One region of the Pseudomonas sp. LBUM1671 genome, then DNA from elsewhere that is predicted to be linked to it. Evidence: riboswitches for the same ligand, from Rfam matches in the RefSeq annotation. Region 1 holds a riboswitch; the other holds the start of a gene.

What was found. A riboswitch is a leader RNA that binds a small molecule or an ion and turns the genes downstream of it on or off. The one in region 1 is predicted to bind cobalamin.
Region 2: linked by a shared signal. The riboswitch ahead of cobO (cob(I)yrinic acid a,c-diamide adenosyltransferase) and the one ahead of cobW (cobalamin biosynthesis protein CobW) in region 1 are both predicted to bind cobalamin.

What each region holds. Positions count from the first base shown of each region.
Region 1 is NZ_CP166782.1:3,412,814-3,423,052, forward strand. Features, by position in the region: gene cobN (cobaltochelatase subunit CobN) at 1-343, opposite strand, end outside; gene cobW (cobalamin biosynthesis protein CobW) at 347-1,408, opposite strand; cobalamin riboswitch at 1,507-1,718, opposite strand; cobalamin riboswitch at 1,988-2,215, shown strand; gene ACA060_RS15610 (CbtB domain-containing protein) at 2,335-2,526, shown strand; gene ACA060_RS15615 (CbtA family protein) at 2,538-3,242, shown strand; gene ACA060_RS15620 (cobalamin biosynthesis protein) at 3,239-3,652, shown strand; gene cobM (precorrin-4 C(11)-methyltransferase) at 3,751-4,497, shown strand; gene nfuA (Fe-S biogenesis protein NfuA) at 4,750-5,334, opposite strand; gene ACA060_RS15635 (acyltransferase family protein) at 5,392-6,426, opposite strand; gene ACA060_RS15640 (fatty acid cis/trans isomerase) at 6,611-8,896, opposite strand; gene metH (methionine synthase) at 9,052-10,239, shown strand, end outside.
Region 2 is NZ_CP166782.1:1,829,819-1,840,057, forward strand. Features, by position in the region: gene hda (DnaA regulatory inactivator Hda) at 1-616, shown strand, start outside; gene ACA060_RS08280 (C40 family peptidase) at 846-1,484, shown strand; gene ACA060_RS08285 (C40 family peptidase) at 1,707-2,243, shown strand; gene ACA060_RS08290 (class I SAM-dependent methyltransferase) at 2,266-2,919, shown strand; gene ACA060_RS08295 (PQQ-dependent sugar dehydrogenase) at 3,052-4,365, opposite strand; gene ACA060_RS08300 (hypothetical protein) at 4,433-5,017, opposite strand; cobalamin riboswitch at 5,171-5,400, shown strand; gene cobO (cob(I)yrinic acid a,c-diamide adenosyltransferase) at 5,482-6,093, shown strand; gene ACA060_RS08310 (cobyrinic acid a,c-diamide synthase CobB) at 6,090-7,490, shown strand; gene bluB (5,6-dimethylbenzimidazole synthase) at 7,487-8,137, shown strand; gene cbiB (adenosylcobinamide-phosphate synthase CbiB) at 8,134-9,042, shown strand; gene cobD (threonine-phosphate decarboxylase CobD) at 9,035-10,036, shown strand; gene ACA060_RS08330 (cobyric acid synthase) at 10,024-10,239, shown strand, end outside.

The sequences.
Region 1 (10,239 bases):
CGGGCACCAGAATCAGTTGCACACCACGTTGGGACAGCTCCACCAGACGCTCGACACCGTAACGCCAATAGGCGATGCCGCCGTGCAGCGAAATCAGGATCACCTTGGCATGGCGCAGCACTTCGTCGACATACAGGTCGACCGAGGCGTGATTCTGCACCTGCATCGGGTTGGCCAGACGCACGCTGGGGTAATCGTCGGGCAACTGCTGCGCCGCTTCGGCGAGCAACGCCAGGCTGGAATCGCCGCTGCACAGGATCACCAACTCGGCGGGGGTTTGTCCAAGGTCGGCAATGTTGTCATCCGACACGAAACCGCCGGGCTGGGTCCTGAGCAGGTGCATGGCTTAAACGCTGAGCGCGGCGCGCAATTGCGCTTCAAGCAGCGTGGCGTCCAGTTCCTGGCCGATCAGCACCAGGCGCGTGGTACGCGCTTCTTCGGCGCCCCACTGACGGTCGAAATGCTTGTCGAAACGCGTGCCCACGCCCTGGATCAGCAAGCGCATCGGCTTGTTCGGAATCGCGGCGAAACCTTTGACGCGCAGGATGCCGTGCTGGACCACCAGTTGGGTCAGCGCGTCCAGCAGCAGGCTTTCGTCGGCTTGCGGCAGTTCGATGGAGATGGAATCGAAGGCGTCGTGATCATGATCGTCTTCACCTTCATGGTGGTGATCGTGATGGCTGTGACGGCTGTCGATGTGTTCTTCGGAACCGGCACCGAGGCCGATCAACACGTCCAGTGGCACACGTCCGCTGCTGGCTTCGATGACTTTGACGGCGGGCGGCAGCTCTTCGGCGACTTCCAGGCGCACACGGGCGAGATCTTCAGGGCTGATCAGGTCGGCCTTGTTGAGGATCACCAGGTCGGCGCTGGCCAGTTGGTCGGCGAACAACTCGTGCAGCGGCGATTCGTGGTCCAGGTTCGGGTCGAGTTTGCGCTGGGCATCGACCTGATCCGGGAAAGCCGCGAAGGTGCCGGCGGCAACGGCCGGGCTGTCGACCACGGTGATGACTGCGTCAACGGTGCAGGCGCTGCGGATTTCCGGCCACTGGAAGGCTTGAACCAGCGGCTTTGGCAAGGCCAGGCCCGAGGTTTCGATCAGGATGTGATCAAGGTCGCCGCGACGGGCGACGAGTTCGCGCATCACCGGGAAGAATTCTTCCTGGACGGTGCAGCACAGGCAGCCGTTGGCCAGTTCGTAGACGCGGCCGTTGGCTTCTTCTTCGGTGCAGCCAATGGAGCATTGCTTGAGGATTTCGCCGTCGATGCCCAGCTCGCCAAACTCGTTGACGATCACCGCGATGCGGCGGCCCTGCGCGTTGTCGAGCATGTGCCGCAGCAAGGTGGTTTTGCCCGAGCCGAGGAAGCCGGTAACGATGGTGACGGGGAGTTTGGCCAGTGTTTTCATCGGATGCCCTTTGGCAAGGTGGCGGGCATACGGGACGACAATCGCAGCGACGGGCGCGCGCGGAAGAGTTCGCCACCGGATCACCCCGCCCGGTTGTAGTGAGAATCTGTGTCGAGGCAGGTCTCCTGGCTGACGGTGTGCCAAATGCAGATTGGCATTCGCTGCGCCTTCCCGCGAACCCGCTGGACAGGGTTTGCAGTGGCGTGGCAGCGAACATCACCGTTCACAGTTGCGGGGGCAGCCGCGGCATCGACCGCGTTCCCTTCTTAGCTTCGGCAAATGCCGAAGAACCTCGAAAGCGCAAGGCTACGCATCGTGTGGGGGCGGGTCAATGTCCGTCAGTTGATTAGCCCCTTGTGGGAGGAGGCTTACCTGTGGCGAGGGGATTTATCCCCGTTCGGCGGCGAAGCCGTCGCAAGACCTGTTTGCGGGGTATGTCTGAAGAAATGCAGGGGGCCGCTTCGCAGCCCAACGGGGATAAATCCCCTCGCCACAGATAAATCCCATCGCCACAGGAGTCCTCCTCGCCTCAGAGATGAGAACCCATGGCAATTGACGCCAAACCCCCGCCCATGCTCTCCTACACGCCTTGTTACGGGTGCCCTTCACAGGGTGAAACGGGAAACCGGTGAATCATGTGCTTTACTCAAAGCCATGTCAGTCCGGTGCTGCCCCCGCAACGGTAAGCGAGCGAAGCGTCAGATCCACTGTGCCAGCAGTTCGGCATGGGAAGGTGATGCTTGCAGGTTCCGGCGAAAGCCAGCCCCCCTCGTGAGCCCGGAGACCGGCCCGCAACACAAAGTGACCACTACGATCACTGAATAACAAACCCGCGGTGGGCGGGCGCTGTTGAGCCTCTGCGTGCCCGACTCGCAGGGGTCTTCCATGCGCTCTATTCACCCGCTGACAGACCAGAGGGAAGCGCCATGTCGATCATCAGCAGCACCGGCCACAGCACCGCCAGCACCACCACAACCCTGAGCCAACGCCTGACCGCCGCCGTGTGTGCGTCGATCCTCGGCGCGTGTCTCGTCTATTTCGCCGGTTTCTCGCACATCGAAGCGGTGCACAACGCCGCGCACGATACCCGTCACAGCTCCGCCTTCCCGTGCCATTGAGACCTGTCGACATGATCAAGCGTATTGCGCAAACCGCAGGTTTCAGCGGGCTGCTGGCCGCCCTGTTGCTGACCCTACTGCAAAGTTTCTGGGTGTCACCGCTGATTCTGCAGGCCGAAACCTACGAAAAATCCGAGCCGGCCGCGGTTGAAGTCCACGAACACGCCGCCGGTGTCGCCGCTCACACTCACGACGCCGAAGCCTGGGAGCCGGAAGACGGCTGGCAGCGCCTGCTGTCGACCACGGGTGGCAATCTGGTGGTGGCTGTCGGTTTCGCCCTGATGCTCGCCGGTCTCTACACCTTGCGTGCACCGACCAAAACCTCTCAGGGCCTGCTCTGGGGCCTGGCCGGTTACGCGACCTTCGTGCTCGCGCCGACCCTCGGCCTGCCGCCTGAACTGCCGGGCACTGCCGCGGCTGATCTGGCCCAACGGCAACTCTGGTGGATCTGTACGGCCGCTTCCACCGCCGTCGGCATTGCGTTGATTGTGTTCAGCCGCCACTGGCTGATGAAGATCCTCGGCGTGGCGATTCTCGCCGTTCCGCACGTAATCGGCGCGCCACAACCGGAAGTGCACTCGATGCTGGCTCCGGAAGCCTTGGAGACGCAGTTCAAAATCGCTTCGCAGTTGACCAACGTCGCGTTCTGGCTGGCCCTGGGCCTGATCAGCGCCTGGTTGTTCCGCCGCAAAAGCGCTGGCCAATACCACGCATGATTGATACCCGCACAGCGCCGACTTTAGTGGTCGGCCTGGGCTGCCAGCGCGGCTGCCCCGCCAGCACGCTGCGGGCGTTACTCGATCAGGCACTGCAGGCTCATAAAATCGGACTTCACCAGATCAAGGCCCTGGCCAGCATCGACCTGAAGCGTGATGAGCCTGGCCTGGTCGAACTCGCCGAACAACTCGCGTTGCCGCTGATGTATTTCAGCAGTGAGCAATTGAAAGGTTACAAACCGCAACTCAGCCACCATTCGGACATCGCGTTCGAACGCACCGGCTGCTACGGCGTGGCGGAAAGTGCCGCCCTGGCCCTGGCCGAACACCTGGCCAAGGCACCGGCGAAACTGCTGATTTCGCGACAAAAATATGCCCAGGCCACCCTCGCATTGGCCTGCGTTGCGTAAGATCCCCGATAATCCCCGCCTCCGATCATGAGCAATCTTCATATCAGGCGTTGCCCGAGCCCTTTTTCCAACAGACTCTCTATTCAAAGGAACGGACGATGACCGTCTACTTCATTGGCGCAGGTCCCGGCGACCCGGAACTGATCACCGTCAAAGGCCAACGGCTGATTCGCAGTTGCCCGGTGATCATCTATGCCGGCTCTTTGGTGCCTGCCGCGGTGCTCGAAGGCCATTGTGCCGAACAGGTGGTCAACAGCGCCGAGTTGCACCTGGAACAGATCATCGAACTGATCAAAACCGCCCACGCCAACGGTCAGGACGTGGCGCGGGTGCATTCGGGTGATCCGAGTCTTTATGGAGCGATTGGTGAGCAGATTCGCTATCTGCGTGAACTCGGGATTGCGTTTGAAATCGTTCCCGGGGTCACGGCGACGGCGGCGTGTGCGGCGCTCTTGGGGGCGGAACTGACGCTGCCCGACGTCTCACAGAGTGTGATTCTGACCCGCTATGCCGACAAGACCGTGATGCCGGCCGGTGAAGAGCTGGGTAGCCTGGCGCAGCATGGGGCGACCATGGCGATTCATTTGGGCGTGCAGCATCTGGAAAAGATCATCGCCCAATTGCTGCCGCATTACGGCGCAGACTGCCCGATTGCGGTGATTCACCGGGCGAGCTGGCCGGATCAGGATTGGGTCGTCGGGACGATTGAGGACATTGCCGGGAAGGTTGCGGCGAAAGGGTTTCGGCGTACGGCGTTGATTCTGGTGGGCCGGGTGTTGGGGAGTGATCAGTTCAGCGAGTCGTCGCTGTATCGCGCGGGGCATGCGCATCTCTACAGGCCCTGAGCCAAGCACAACGCTGAGATAAGTGGCTCTGTGGTGAGGGGATTTAGCGAAACGTCGCACCGCCCCGTTCGGCGGCGAAGCCGTCGCTAAACCTGATTGCGAGGTGCACCCGGAAGAATGCAGGGGGCCGCTTCGCTGCCCAACGGGGATAAATCCCCTCGCCACAGGTAAGTCCATTCACTCACAGATAATCGATCACCCATAAAAAAACGGCACTCACGGGTGCCGTTTTTTCATTTCGCAGCGAACACCTTAGTAGTAGGCGTTTTCTTTCTGCGTGTGGTCAGTCACATCGCGTACACCCTTGAGCTCGGGAATGCGCTCGAGCAAGGTGCGCTCGATGCCTTCGCGAAGGGTGACGTCTGCCTGGCCACAGCCCTGGCAACCGCCGCCGAACTTCAGCACCGCGATGCCGTCTTCGACCACATCGATCAGGCTGACCTGACCGCCGTGGCTGGCCAGCCCCGGGTTGATCTCGGTTTGCAGGTAGTATTTGATACGCTCGTTGACCGGGCTGTCGGCGTTGACCATCGGCACTTTGGCGTTGGGCGCCTTGATCGTCAGCTGGCCGCCCATGCGGTCGGTGGCATAGTCGACAACCGCGTCGTCCAGAAAAGCTTCGCTGAACGAATCGATGTAAGCGGTGAAGCTTTTCAGCCCCAGCGCGGTGTCTTCAGGTTTCTCTTCGCCCGGCTTGCAGTAGGCAATGCAGGTTTCGGCGTACTGGGTGCCAGGCTGGGTGATAAAGACGCGGATGCCGATACCCGGGGTGTTCTGCTTGGAGAGCAGATCAGCCAGATAATCGTGGGCGGCGTCAGTGATGGTAATAGCGGTCATGGAAACTCCTCGCAGGCTTGGGCGCAGTTTACGCCAATCATCGCGCCGTACAAAGTCCTAGTATTTTTGTCGGGAAAGAGCCGGGACAGCGTTGCTTGCCGATTCGCCGTCAATCCAGCCTTTAAGCCACCGATAGCTGCTTTTTTCCACAAATTCGTAACTTGCCCAGGAGGCCACGCCGATGGTCAGCACGCAAACAGCGAACATCACGTAGGGATTTACCCCATAACGCTGTGCGACAAAACCACCAGCAGACAGCACCAGCACATGCATCAGGTACACCGAGTAAGAACAATCGCCGAGCACCTTGAACAACCGGGTGTTCTCGAAAAAGCGTTCCAGCGCCATACACGCCATCACCAACACCGCACTGGGCACGCCCCAGGCCAGGAAACGCGGCTGCGGCGCCAGGTTATAAATCGCCAGCAAGGCGCCGCCAATCCCCAGCAAGGGCAGCCAGAAACCGGGTTTGATCCAGCCGCGCCGGTAAATCATGCCGATGGCGATCCCCAGCAGAAACTCATAAACAATGTCCGAATGGTAGAACTCGCTGATCCAGCCATATCCGGTCCAGGCCTGACACACCGCAAACAACAGCGCGCCAACAATCAGCAGCCGAACCTGCAAGCGAAACAGCAATGCCCAGGCAAACAGCACGTAGAAGAGCATTTCGTAATTCAGCGTCCAGCCGACATTAAGCGTCGGATAAATCCCGTAGCCGCCGGGGTTTTCCGTGGGAATGAACAACAGCGACAGCAGGAAATGCGACCAGTCGATCGTCTGATCCGGCAATACAGGCTGTGCGAACACGACCACCAGCGCCATCAGCACCGTGTACAGCCAGTACGCCGGAACGATGCGAAACAGTCGATACAGAAGAAAACGCCCGGGCGGCAGCGATTTGCCTTCGGTGGACAGGAAAATCACCAGCCCGCTGATGACAAAGAAGATATCAACGCCCACCGCGCCCTTATCGATGAACATTTGCCCCACCGGACCTCGGGCCTGGAAGTCGAAAAAAATCTGCATGAAGTGGTGGCAGACCACCGTCCAGGCCGCGACGGCGCGCAGTGCCTGTACTGAAATCAACATGGTGGCCCTCCGATCGCTAATCTCCAAACCACCACACATCCCCTGTGGGAGCGAGCCTGCTCGCGATAGCGGAGTGTCAGTCGATATTGATTTGCCTGATACACCGCTATCGCGAGCAGGCTCGCTCCCACAAGGGATTGGCGGTGCCTATGAAATCCGACACCTGCCCACCCTTAAAGGTCGATCAAAGATTCTCGTACCGGTTCATGTCCAGCACGCCCTCTTCCACCGGCTCGGTTTCGTGGATATAGCGACTCAGGTCATGGAAGTAGAACCAGAACTGCGGATGGCTGCGGCGAATGCCCCAGCGCTCGACGATTTTTTCGAAACGGTGCGCGTCCTTGGCGCTTTCCATCGCATCGACGAACGCCGGCACCTGATCGGCCGGAATGTTGAACATGAAATTCGGATAGCTGCTGAGCACGCCCGGAAAAATCGTCACGGTGTCGAGCCCTGGCTGATAACGCCGCGACTCACCGAGCAGGAACGCCACATTGCTATGAGCGCGGTTGCGCAACAGGCTGTAGACCTCACGCTTGCCGCTCGCCGTCTCGATGCGCAGCATGGTCGCCTCCGGCAACTGATCGATGACCTTCAAACCCGCCGCCGGGCGTGACGTCAGGCGACTCAAGGCCTGCTCGGCACTCTGCAATGCCGGGTCGATGTTCGGCCGCGAGCAGTAAGCGCCATCGCAGCGGTTGATCGGATCGGGCCTGGCATTGAGTTCGCCGTAACGGGTCAACAACTGCATCGCGAAGTCGCGTTTGGGATCTTTCTCATCCAGTTTCAGCGCCGTTGGCGTGTCGTTGTCGATGGCTTCGTAATCCAGCCACATCTTGAATTGGCCGCCGGCCTGATACCAATCGTTGAGGTAATCGTCCCGTGAATCGGCCGGCATCAGGCGCAGAAAATTCTGCTCTGCGCCGTTGCGGATCAGGTCGAAATACAGGCGCGTCTGCGCTTGGTGCGACACGTTGCCGAACACGTCGAAGTTGACCGCCAACTGATAATACGTGCGCTCCAACAGCGGGAAGTCAAACAGCCAGAGGGTTTGCGGCACGTCGCCGATCAGGCCCTTGTTCACCGAAGCACTGTCGAAATGCCGAAAGATGCTCAGCAACGCGTTGTCATTGCCCGCCCACAAGGTCGACCAGCTCGGTGCCGGCAATTGCGCGTAATTGTCCCGACGCAGCGCTTCGTACTCGTTGCGTTTGTTGCGGTAGTCATGCCACAGGCTCAGGACGCTGCCCACATCGTCGTTCTGCCCCGGCATCGCCAGCAACGGCGTGGCCTGGCCGCGGTAGTTCGGGTCGGTGATGTAGAGGTCGTGTTCCGGCGCCTGGAACAGTGCCCAGAAGTGATCACGGATCACGTCGGTAGCAATCTGGCCACGGCAGACCGGCCCACGAATGAAGGTGCGCACAAAGTATTCGGCGTTATCGAGCATGAACTGATAACGCGCCTGCGCCGGGATCGCTTCGAAAGTGGTGAACGGATTGGCCCGGCGTTCCGGACCGTACCCCGGCAAGGCGTTGACCTGCCATTGACCGTTGTAAAACAGGCTTTTGATCCGCGCCATCTTCGCTGCGCTCAGCGGATAGGTGATGTGGGTCTTGTGCACGATTACGCCTTGCACCGGCCACAAGCGGTAATACACCTGGGTGCCCGGATCGTCGTTCGGGCGCCGGGTATTGATCAGATCGATCGGCTGGCCAGTCGGGGTTCGCGAACGGACCCACTGGAAGAAGTGCCCCGGCTCGCCGTCCTTGAAATAGAGATGAGCGAGGAACCAATGCTCGAATAACCAGCGGCCGACCAGGCTTTGTCTGGCACCCGGCGAATTGAGCAGATTTTCCCACTGCACCACCTGTAACGCTTCTTTCGCTGAAGGCACCAGGCCTTGCTCATCAATGGGCGCGCCGGAGGCCAGCCAGCGTTGCAGCGTCTGGTATTGCTGGTCGGTCAGGCCGGTGACCGCCAGCGGCATGCCTTCTTTCGGATGGGTGCTGGCGTAGCCGCCGAACTCCGCCGGCATGGCGCACATGTTTTCCCGGTTCAAGCCCAGGACGATGTCTTGCGGCAACTTGGCATTGGGTTGCAGCGGGGTTGTGTGGCCCAGCTCCAGCATTCGCGCCATCAAAGCAGCCTGGCTGCCTTGGGCGTCAAGGACCGAATAGAAGCCCTTCTGCTGCCAGGCGCGTTTACCGAACGCGTCATAAAACAACCGGGTCGGCGCGGCGGCCTGGCTGCGTTCGCCATCGTAGACCGGGGATTTGGTCGCGCCACGCGCCACCCCTTCACCGCTGCCCAGATTGAGCTGACAGGCGGAGTCGTAGCAGGCATGGCAGGCCACGCACTTTTCGGTGAAGATCGGTTGGATATCCTGCGTGTAGGAAATCGCCGGACCTTGCGCAACGGCACCCCAGCTTAAAAGCAGCATAAAAATGCTGGTGATGACGCGATACGACATGTCCCTGGTCCTGATCCTGAAAAAACGCCGCGATTCTACCGGGCCAGCACGCGCCCCAACATGAGCGATATTCATGCAAAACCGGGACATGCTCTAAAACCGCACAGGTTTGCTATTATCCCGGCCCTTCGTCATGGTCTTTTCGAGTAGTCCCAATGTCCGATCGCAGTGTTCGCCTTCAAGCTCTCAAGCACGCCCTCAAAGAGCGCATCCTGATTCTCGATGGCGGCATGGGCACGATGATCCAGAGCTACAAGCTCGAAGAGCAGGATTACCGGGGCAAACGCTTCGCCGACTGGCCGAGCGACGTCAAGGGCAACAACGACCTGCTGGTGCTGACCCGCCCTGACGTGATTGGCGGCATCGAGAAAGCCTACCTGGATGCCGGCGCCGACATTCTGGAAACCAACACCTTTAACGCCACCCGGATTTCCATGGCCGATTACGGCATGGAAGAGCTGGCCTACGAACTGAACGTAGAAGGTGCCCGCCTGGCGCGCAAGGTCGCCGATGCGAAAACCCTGGAGAACCCGGACAAGCCGCGCTTCGTTGCCGGCGTCCTCGGCCCGACCAGCCGCACCTGCTCGCTGTCGCCGGACGTGAACAACCCCGGCTATCGCAACGTGACCTTCGATGAACTGGTGGAAAACTACACCGAGGCCACCAAAGGCCTGATCGAAGGTGGCGCCGACCTGATCCTGATCGAAACCATTTTCGACACACTGAACGCCAAAGCGGCGATCTTCGCGGTGCAAGGGGTGTTCGAAGAGCTGGGCGTCGAACTGCCGATCATGATCTCCGGCACCATCACCGACGCCTCCGGCCGCACCCTGTCCGGCCAGACCACCGAAGCGTTCTGGAACTCGGTGGCCCACGCCAAGCCAATCTCGGTCGGCCTGAACTGCGCCCTCGGTGCCAGTGAGTTGCGTCCGTACCTGGAAGAGCTGTCGAACAAGGCCGGCACCCACGTTTCGGCGCACCCGAATGCCGGTCTGCCGAACGAATTCGGTGAGTACGACGAACTGCCGTCGGAAACCGCCAAGGTCATCGAAGAGTTCGCCCAGAGCGGCTTCCTCAACATCGTCGGCGGCTGCTGCGGCACCACGCCGGGTCACATCGAAGCCATCGCCAACGCCGTGGCCGGTTATGCGCCACGTGTTATTCCGGAAATCCCGAAGGCTTGCCGCCTCTCCGGTCTGGAACCGTTCACCATCGATCGCAGTTCGTTGTTCGTCAACGTCGGCGAGCGCACCAACATCACTGGTTCCGCCAAGTTCGCCCGGCTGATCCGTGAAGACAATTACACCGAAGCGCTGGAAGTCGCCTTGCAACAGGTTGAAGCC
Region 2 (10,239 bases), 1.6 Mb from region 1:
CGGCTATGTCGAGCGGCTATGCGAAGCCGACGCCGGCTGGACCGAAAGCCTGATTTATCTCTGGGGCAAGGACGGGGTAGGGCGTACGCACTTGTTGCAGGCGGCCTGCCTGCGCTTTGAGCAACTGGGGGAGCCTGCGGTGTATCTGCCGCTGGCCGAGCTGCTGGATCGCGGCATCTCGATTCTCGACAACCTCGAACAATACGAACTGGTCTGCCTCGATGATCTGCAGGCGGTCGCCGGCCGGGCGGATTGGGAAGAGGCGCTGTTCCATCTGTTCAATCGTCTGCGCGACAGCGGTCGGCGTCTGCTGATTGCGGCATCGACCTCGCCGCGCGAACTGCCGGTGAAACTGGCTGACCTGAAATCGCGCCTGACCCTGGCACTGATCTTCCAGATGCGTCCACTCTCCGACGAAGACAAACTGCGCGCGCTGCAGTTGCGTGCTTCCCGTCGCGGCCTGCACCTGACCGATGAAGTCGGGCATTTCATTTTGACTCGCGGTACCCGCAGCATGAGCGCGCTTTTCGAATTGCTTGAGCGACTCGATCAGGCCTCCCTTCAAGCTCAGCGCAAGCTGACGATTCCCTTCCTTAAAGAAACGCTGGGCTGGTAAAAAAAAGCCTGGTGAAACTCAAGCCTGGCGGGGGTTTTGGCATGTTTCAGGCGCCAGAAAATCCGCTTTCCTACAAGTCGCAGGCAGCGCAGGCGTTTAGAACGGGCTTAAGCGCTTAGATGTAATCGCGAAACCAGGAAGTCACATAAAGTTCGATTGAATTTGCAAATGAGGATGATAGCGGGCATAGTCGCGGCTTCTTTACCCACTATCAGCCACGGTCGTGCCCATGCTAAAGCGCTTCGCACCCCTCGTGCCTCTCGCACTCGTCACCCTGTTGTTCGGTTGCGCTGCCCACTCCCCAGTGGTCCAGCAAGAGCAACAACAGCAGGTCAAGAATTCAGTTACTGCACAGTCTTCCGTTCTTTTCCAGGAAGCTCTTTATCAAGACGGCGTGGCCACCGATAAAGAACTGGCCAACTTCGCCGACGGCAAGTCGTACCAGCTTCCGGTTCTGGCCGACAGCATCCTCGAACGCGGCATGTCCCTGATCGGTACCCGTTACCGTTTCGGCGGCACCTCTGAGGCTGGCTTTGATTGCAGCGGTTTCATCGGTTATCTGTTTCGTGAAGAGGCCGGCATGAACCTGCCGCGCTCCACTCGCGAAATGATCAACGTGGACGCTCCGCTGGTGGCTCGCAGCGCGCTGAAGCCGGGCGATCTGCTGTTCTTCGCCACCAATGGTCGTCGCGGTCGTGTCAGTCACGCCGGGATCTACCTGGGCGACAACCAGTTCATTCACTCCAGCAGCCGCAAAAGCGGTGGTGTCCGGGTCGATAGCCTGGGCGACAGCTACTGGAGCAAGACCTTCATCGAAGCCAAACGTGCACTCGCAATGGCGCCGACTGTGGTCACCGCGCGCAAGTAAATCTTCAGCCTGTCGCCACCTCTGGTGGCGACAAAACGCCTCTTCGCAACGAAGTAGGCGGACAGTTTGTAAGGCGAACTTAAAGTCTTACTTGAAGTTTGGCCGATAGCCGCTAGAATCCAGATCTATTATTGATGGCAAACCGCCTGCGTCCTGCGCAGGCGGTTTTCTTTTCTGCCTTTTCGGCAGGAAAAGCCGCAGCCAGATCAGGATGTTCTGCTTATGACGATGTCGGCCCGCCTCACCATCATGCTCTTCGCAGCCCTGCTCAGCGCCTGCGCCAGTCGCACGCCGCCACCCGCGCCGGTGATTCGCGCCCCCATTGTTTTTGGCAACCCGCAACCCTTTTCCCCCGAGGCGGAAGACGTGCTGTTCCGCGCGCTTGGCCTGGTGGGTACGCCGTATCGTTGGGGTGGCAACACGCCGGATTCGGGCTTCGATTGCAGCGGCCTGATCGGTTACGTCTACCGTGACGTCACCGGTATTTCCCTGCCGCGTACCACTCGCGAGATGATCAGCATGCAGGCGGCCAGCGTCGGCAAGGAAGGGCTGCAAACCGGTGACTTGATCTTCTTTGCCACCAATGGCGGCTCCCAGGTCAGTCATGCCGGGATCTACGTCGGCGAAGGCCGCTTCGTTCATGCGCCGGCCACTGGCGGCACGGTCAAGCTCGACAGTCTGTCCAAGGCTTACTGGCAGAAAGCGTATCTGAGCGCCAAGCGCGTTCTGCAGCCTGAGCACTTGGCGCGCAACCCGTAGCATTCTGTCCGAAGAGGTTGTCATGACCGCTCGCACGCTCAATCTCGACGATTCCCTGTACCAATACCTGCTCGACGTTTCCCTGAGGGAAACGCCGCTGCTCAAGCGCTTGCGCGACGAAACCCAGGCGCTGCCGATGGCGCGCTGGCAGGTGGCACCGGAGCAGGGGCAGTTCCTCGCGCTACTGGTCAAGCTCATCGGCGCGAAGCGCTTGCTGGAAGTCGGCACGTTCACCGGTTACAGCGCCTTGTGCATGGCTTCAGCGTTATCGGAGGACGGCTCGCTGATCTGCTGTGATATCCCCGGCGACTACAACGCTATCGCACGCCGTTACTGGCAGGAGGCGGGGCTCGCCCATCGTATTGATCTGCGCCTGGCGCCTGCGCTGGCAACCTTGGCTCAGCTGAATCAGCCGGGGCAATTCGATCTGATCTTCATCGATGCCGATAAAGCTAACTATCCGGGCTATCTGGAGCATGCGCTGCGTTTACTGCGCGTTGGCGGGCTAGCAGTGTTCGATAACACGCTGTGGAGCGGGCGGGTGCTTGAGCAGAGTCCCGAGAGTGCAGATACCCGCGCCATCCAGGCGCTCAATCGCGCCTTGAAGGATGACACGCGGGTGGATCTGTCGTTGTTGCCGTTGGGGGATGGTTTAACGCTGTGCCGCAAAAGGTAGGCGCTGAACCGATCTAATGTGGGAGCGGGCTTGCTCGCGAAGACGTCATAACAGTCGACATTGATGTTGAATGTAATGCCGTCTTCGCGAGCAAGCCCGCTCTCATATTGGTTAGATGTTGGCAGTTGAGACCTATTTAGCGGTCGAAACCCGCCACACCTTGTTCCCGACATCATCGGCCACCAGCAAACCTCCCTGCTGATCAATCACCACTCCCACCGGCCGGCCCATAGCCTTCTCATCCTTATTGAGGAAACCAGTCAGCACATCCACCGGTTGCCCGGTCGGCTTGCCTGCGCTGAATGGGACGAAAATCACTTTATAACCACTGTGCGGTTTGCGGTTCCATGACCCGTGCTGGCCGATGAAGGCGCCTTCCTTGAACTGCGCTGGAAGTGTGTTGCCCTCGGCAAACGACAGGCCCAGCGACGCGGTATGCGGGCCCACCGCGTAGTCCGGGGCAATGGCCTTGGCCACCAGGTCCGGGTTTTGCGGCTCGACGCGAATGTCGACGTGCTGGCCGTAATAGCTGAAGGGCCAGCCGTAGAATCCGCCGTCCTTCACTGACGTGATGTAGTCCGGTACCAGATCGCTGCCGATCTCGTCACGCTCGTTGACTGCCGTCCACAGCGCGCCGGTCTGCGGTTCCCACGCAAGGCCGTTTGGATTGCGAATCCCCGAGGCGAAGATCCGGTGGTTGCCGGTGGCGCGATCCACTTCCCAGATCGCCGCCCGACCTTCCTCCTGATCCAGACCATTTTCGCCAACGTTGCTGTTGGAGCCGACCGTGACGTACAGCTTGCTCCCGTCCTTGCTGGCGATGACGTTTTTGGTCCAGTGATGATTCAGCGTGCCGCCCGGCAGATCGACCACCTTGATCGGCTGCGATTTGATCGCGGTATCGCCATTTTCATAGTGAAAACGCAACAAACGATCGGTGTCGGCGACGTACAGGTCATTGCCAACCAAGGTCATGCCGAAAGGGGAATTGAGGTTTTCCAGGAACACCGTGCGGGTTTCGGCGATGCCGTCGTGGTCCTTGTCCCGCAGCAGCGTGATGCGGTTCGGGCTGGGGACGCCGGCACCAGCGCGGCCCATGACTTTGCCCATGACCCAGCCGCGAATGCCTTTGCCGTCATCGGGTTTCGGTGGCGCGTTGGTTTCAGCCACCAGCACATCGCCGTTGGGCAGCACGTAGAGCCAGCGCGGGTGATCGAGCCCTTCGGCAAAGGCCGCCACCTGAGTGCCAGCTGCAGCGGTGGGTTTCGTACCCTCCGGCCAGCCAATCGCCGGGGCGATATTCACCGTCGGGATCAGGGTCTTGTTCGGTTCGGGCAGCTTAGGTGACGGGCCGGTGCCGTCGGAGACTTGCAGGCTGGAGGTTTCACCACAAGCGGCGAGCCCTCCGGCGAGCGCGATGACAAGAACGAGCTGGGGCTTGCGCATGCTGGACTTCCCTATGAATGCATTGACTTAATCATAGAGAAGCTTAGATGCGCGATGGTTCAACCGGTCAGCCGCGGGCTTCCTTGAACAGGACGGCGATGCCAGGGTGATAGTTGCCGGCTTCGTTGCGCAACTTGCGATAGGCGTACGGGAAATACCAGGCCACGGCGCAGCTGTGTTCCTTTTGCAGGTCGTCGACCATGTCCTGGAGTTCTTCCGGCGTCGCGCTCTGCTGGGCCTTTTGTGGCGCAACGAACAGGCAGCCGAGTTTCAGGTCGCTGGCGTAGCTGATGCGTTTGGCGTCGCTGGTGATGTCCTGCAATGCCTGGGTCAGGTTCAGGCTATTGACCTTCGGCCAGCGTTGCGTGGCCTGCAGGTAGGCGCGTTCTTCGGTGGTTGCGATAAACAGATCGGCGCGGCTGTTGCGTTCGCCTTCTTCGTTCTGTTTACGGGTCGGCGTTTGTTGCAACGTGACCATTTCCGCCATCCAGGCCGCGGCGGAGAGCAAGCCAAGGTTGGCTTTTTCGTCGTACCAATAAGGCGTGTCGTTATCGCCGCGCACCGCATTGTAGCGGTCGATACAGTCAAACCAGCGTTCCAGCACCGGTCGCAGGAATTCCAGCTTCGGATTGCTGATGATCATGCCTTGCATGTGCTCACCCTTGTAATTGTGTTGTTGGGTTGTGGCGCTTTGATATCACTGCTGACAGTGTGGTGCAAGTTGGGGTGTCAGTAAATTGACCGGCGGCAGTATATCGCTCGCCCTGGCTTTGTCTTCAATTGACGCTCCACCCCCAACCCTCTAACCTTCGCGCTTGTTTCAGGTGCTCTGTGGCGAAGCCGACAGAGTGAAACAGGGAAGCCGGTGAGTGACTATCTTCACGCGACGAAACGTCACGATCCCGGCGCTGCCCCCGCAACGGTAAATGAGTGAACACTGCGTCTTGAGCCACTGTGTCGACTGACATGGGAAGGCGCGCAGTCCGGCGCAAGCCGCTCATGAGCCCGGAGACCGGCCTGATTCATCCAACGGCATCACGGTGGGCGATGCCAGGCTTCTTGCCGTCTATTCTTGTGCCTGCCCGCCGTTATCCAGCCTCAACGGAGAGCTCCCCCATGACTGATTCCCCTGATCGTGACGAACGCCACCTTGCGCGCATGCAGCGCAAAAAAGCCGTGATCGACGAACGCATCGCCAACTCGCCGAACGAGTGTGGCCTGCTGCTGGTGCTGACCGGCAATGGCAAAGGCAAAAGCAGCTCGGCCTTCGGCATGCTCGCCCGCTCCATGGGCCACGGCATGCAGTGCGGCGTGGTGCAGTTCATCAAGGGCCGCAACAGCACCGGCGAAGAACTGTTCTTCCGCCGCTTCCCGGAGCAGGTGCGTTTTCATGTGATGGGCGAGGGCTTCACCTGGGAAACCCAGGACCGTCAGCGCGACATCGCCGCCGCCGAGGCCGCGTGGGCGGTGTCCCAGGAACTGTTGCGTGACCCGTCGATCGGTCTGGTGGTGCTGGATGAGTTGAACATTGCCCTGAAGCACGGCTACCTCGATCTGGATCAGGTACTCAGTGATTTGCAGGCACGTCCGCCGATGCAACACGTGGTGGTCACCGGTCGCGGCGCCAAGCCGGAAATGATCGAACTGGCCGACACGGTCACCGAAATGGGTGTGATCAAGCACGCGTTCCAGGCCGGGATCAAAGCGCAAAAAGGCGTCGAGCTGTGAATCAACCCCGTCATTGCCCGGCGGTATTGATTGCCGCGCCGGCCTCCGGTCAGGGCAAGACCACCGTCACCGCCGCGCTGGCCCGTTTGCATCGCAATCAGGGCCGCAAGGTGCGCGTGTTCAAATGCGGCCCGGACTTTCTCGACCCGATGATTCTCGAGCGCGCCAGCGGTGCGCCGGTGTATCAACTGGACATGTGGATGGTCGGCGAGCAGGAAAGCCGTCGACTCTTGTGGGAAGCGGCCGGGGAGGCCGACCTGATCCTCATCGAAGGCGTCATGGGCCTGTTCGACGGTACGCCGTCCAGCGCTGATCTGGCGCGGCACTTCGGTGTGCCGGTGCTCGGCGTGATCGACGGCACGGCCATGGCGCAGACCTTTGGTGCGCTGGCGCTGGGGTTGGCGAAATATCAGCCGGACTTGCCGTTTGCCGGTGTGTTGGCCAACCGCGTGGGCACGCTGCGTCATGCGCAATTGCTCGAAGGCAGCCTGACGGAAGGCTTGCGCTGGTACGGCGCCTTGTCGCGGGAGACCGGGATCGAACTGCCGAGTCGGCATCTCGGTCTGGTCCAGGCCAGTGAGTTGAACGATCTCGACCTGCGCCTCGATGCGGCGGCCGAATCGCTGGCCAGCAGTTGCGATGTGGCGCTGCCGCCCGCCGTGGAATTCGCCGGGCCCGATGTGATCGCCGCCGAGCCTTTGCTTAAAGGCGTGCGAATCGCCGTGGCCCGTGATGAAGCGTTCGCCTTCACCTACGGCGCGAGCCTGGATTTGCTGCGGGCCATGGGCGCTGAATTGTCGTTCTTCTCGCCGATCCGCGATGCTGATTTGCCAGAGGCGGACAGCCTTTATCTGCCGGGCGGCTATCCGGAACTGCACCATGTGGCGCTGTCACAAAACACCTCGATGCTCAATGCGATCCGCGCCCATCATGCTGCCGGCAAACCGTTGTTGGCCGAGTGTGGAGGGATGTTGTACCTGCTCGACTCCTTGACCGATGTCGAAGGCACTCGCGCCGAGCTGGTCGGCTTGCTCAAAGGTGATGCGGTGATGCAAAAGCGTCTGGCCGCGCTGGCGTTGCAAGCGGTTGAGTTGCCGGAAGGTTCGCTGCGCGGGCACACCTATCACCATTCGCTGACCAGCACCGAGCTTGAGCCGATTGCTCGTGGGCTGAGCCCGAATGGCGGGCGAGGGGCGGAGGCGGTTTATCGTGAAGGGCGAATGACAGCTTCCTACGTGCACTTCTATTTCCCGTCCAATCCGAACGCGATCGCTGCACTCTTTCTTCCCGACCTTAAGGACGCCTTCGCGAGCAGGCTCGCTCCCACAGTTGAAGATGTGTTGCCTGAAGAAACTCGTTCCACTGTAGGAGCGAGCCTGCTCGCGAAGAGGCCATGACCGACAACGCATTCTCCGAAGCCGAACGCGAAGCGGTCTATCGGGCAATCGCTGAGCGCCGCGACATGCGCCACTTCAGCGGCGGCACCGTCGAGCCCGAGTTGTTACGGCGCCTACTCGAAGCCGCCCACCAGGCCCCCAGCGTCGGCCTGATGCAGCCCTGGCGGTTCATCCGCATCAGCGACCGGGCCCTGCGCGGCAAGATCCAGCAACTGGTGGAAGAAGAACGCATCCGTACCGCCGAAGCCCTCGGCGAGCGCACTGATGAATTCATGACGCTCAAGGTCGAAGGCATTAACGACTGCGCCGAGGTGCTGGTCGCCGCGCTGATGGACGATCGCGAGCGCCATATCTTCGGTCGTCGCACCTTGCCGGAAATGGACATGGCCTCGTTGTCCTGCGCGATCCAGAACCTGTGGCTGGCCTCCCGCGCCGAAGGTCTGGGCATGGGCTGGGTGTCGCTGTTCGAGCCACAAGCGCTGGCGGACTTGCTGGGTCTGCCGCCCGGGGCCAAGCCGTTGGCGGTTCTTTGTCTCGGTCCGGTCAAGGAATTCTATCCGGCGCCGATGCTGGTACTCGAAGGGTGGGCGCAGGTGCGTCCGCTCAGTGAGTTGCTGTATGAAAATTATTGGGGAGTGAGTCAATGAGTGTGGCGTTATTGAGTGTCGCCGCGGTTGCGCTGGACGCGCTGCTGGGTGAACCCAAACGCTGGCATCCGCTGGTGGCGTTCGGCCGTTTTGCCGACCGCATCGAGCAACGTTTCAACGGTGAAGGTCGTGGCTGGCGTAGTCATGGCGTCACCGCTTGGGTGATTGCAGTGTTGCCGCTGACCTTGCTGGCCACGGCGTTTTCCTGGGCGCCCTATGTCGGCTGGATTGTCGAGATTCTCGCGCTCTATTGCGCCCTCGGCATGCGCAGCCTAGGTGAGCATGTCGAGCCAGTGGCCAAGGCCTTGCGCAGTGATGATCTGATTGAGGCGCGCATACGCGTGGGCTATCTGGTCAGCCGTCAGACCAGCGAACTGGACAAAACCGAAGTCGCCCGCGCCGCCACCGAATCAGTCTTGGAGAACGGCAGCGATGCGGTGTTCGCCGCGCTGTTCTGGTTTGCCGTGGCCGGCGCGCCTGGCGTGGTGCTCTATCGCTTGAGCAACACCCTTGATGCGATGTGGGGTTATCGCAACGAGCGCTTCGAGCGTTTCGGCTGGGCGGCGGCGAAAATCGACGACGTCCTCAACTACATTCCTGCGCGCTTGGTGGCGTTGACCTACGCACTGCTGGGCAAAACCCGACGGGCGTTGAAATGCTGGCGCACCCAGGGCCCGACCTGGGACAGCCCGAACGCCGGGCCGGTGATGGCGGCCGGTGCTGGTGCGCTCGGCGTCGAGTTGGGCGGGGCGGCGATCTATCACGGTGAACTGCATCAGCGTCCGCAACTGGGCGAAGGCATGCCGGCGGATGCCGACTCCATCGACCGTGGCTGGCAATTGGTCCAGCGCGGGGTATGGTTATGGCTGCTGATTCTCTGCGTGGGAGCTGAATTCTATGCTTGAGCACGGTGGCCGGTTGCGCAAGGCGGCGCTCGAGTACGGCATTGCCGAAGCCGATTGGCTGGACCTGTCGAGCGGGCTCGCGCCGTGGCCATTTCCGGTTCCGGAGATTCCACTGCGGGCCTGGGCGCGCTTGCCGGAAACCGATGACGGTCTGGAGCAGGCGGCCTGCGATTATTACGGCGCCGCCCAGGTGCTGCCGGTTGCCGGCTCGCAAATGGCTATTCAGTTGCTGCCGCGTTTGCGTCGGGCCGGCAAGGTCGGCGTGCTGTCGCCGTGTTACGCCGAGCACGCGCAAGCCTGGCGGCGTAACGGCTACATCGTGCGCGAAGTGCTGGAGCAGGAAGTCGACTTCTATATTGACAGCCTCGACGTGCTGGTGGTGGTCAACCCCAACAACCCGACGGGCTTGAGCCTGACTCCGAGCCGTCTGCTCGACTGGCATGCCCGGCTGGCGTCGCGCGGTGGCTGGCTGGTGGTGGACGAAGCGTTCATGGACAACACACCGACGCTGAGTCTGGCGCCGTTTGCTCATCTGGTCGGCTTGATCGTGCTGCGTTCCTTCGGCAAGTTTTTTGGCCTGGCCGGTGTGCGGCTGGGTTTTGTCCTCGCTGAGCGCAAGCTGCTCAAATTGCTCGCCGAGCAGGTGGGGCCGTGGGCGGTCAGCGGGCCGACACGCGTGTTGGGCCAAGCCTGTTTGCTGGACACTGAAGGCCATGCAAGGCAGCGGGTGCGCAGCGAAGCGGCCAGCGAGCGTCTGGCATTTTTGCTCGGGCAGTATGGTTTGCAGGCGCAGGGTGGCTGCGCGTTGTTTCAATGGCTGATCACCGAGCATGCTGAAGCGCTTCACGAGTTCATGGCGCGGCGCGGCATTTTGCTGCGGCTGTTCACCCACAACAGCAGCGTGCGTTTCGGCTTGCCTGCCGAGGAGGCCGATTGGCTGCGTCTCGAACAAGCACTTCAGGCCTTCGCCAAGGAAACACAATGTCCACGTTAATGGTGCAAGGCACCACCTCCGACGCCGGTAAAAGCACCCTGGTGACGGCGCTGTGTCGCTGGGTCACGCGTCAGGGTGTGCGCGTCGTGCCGTTCAAGCCGCAAAACATGGCGCTCAACAGTGCCGTGACCGCCGACGGTGGCGAGATCGGTCGCGCCCAGGCGGTGCAGGCCCAGGCGGCCAACCTTGAACCGCACACCGAC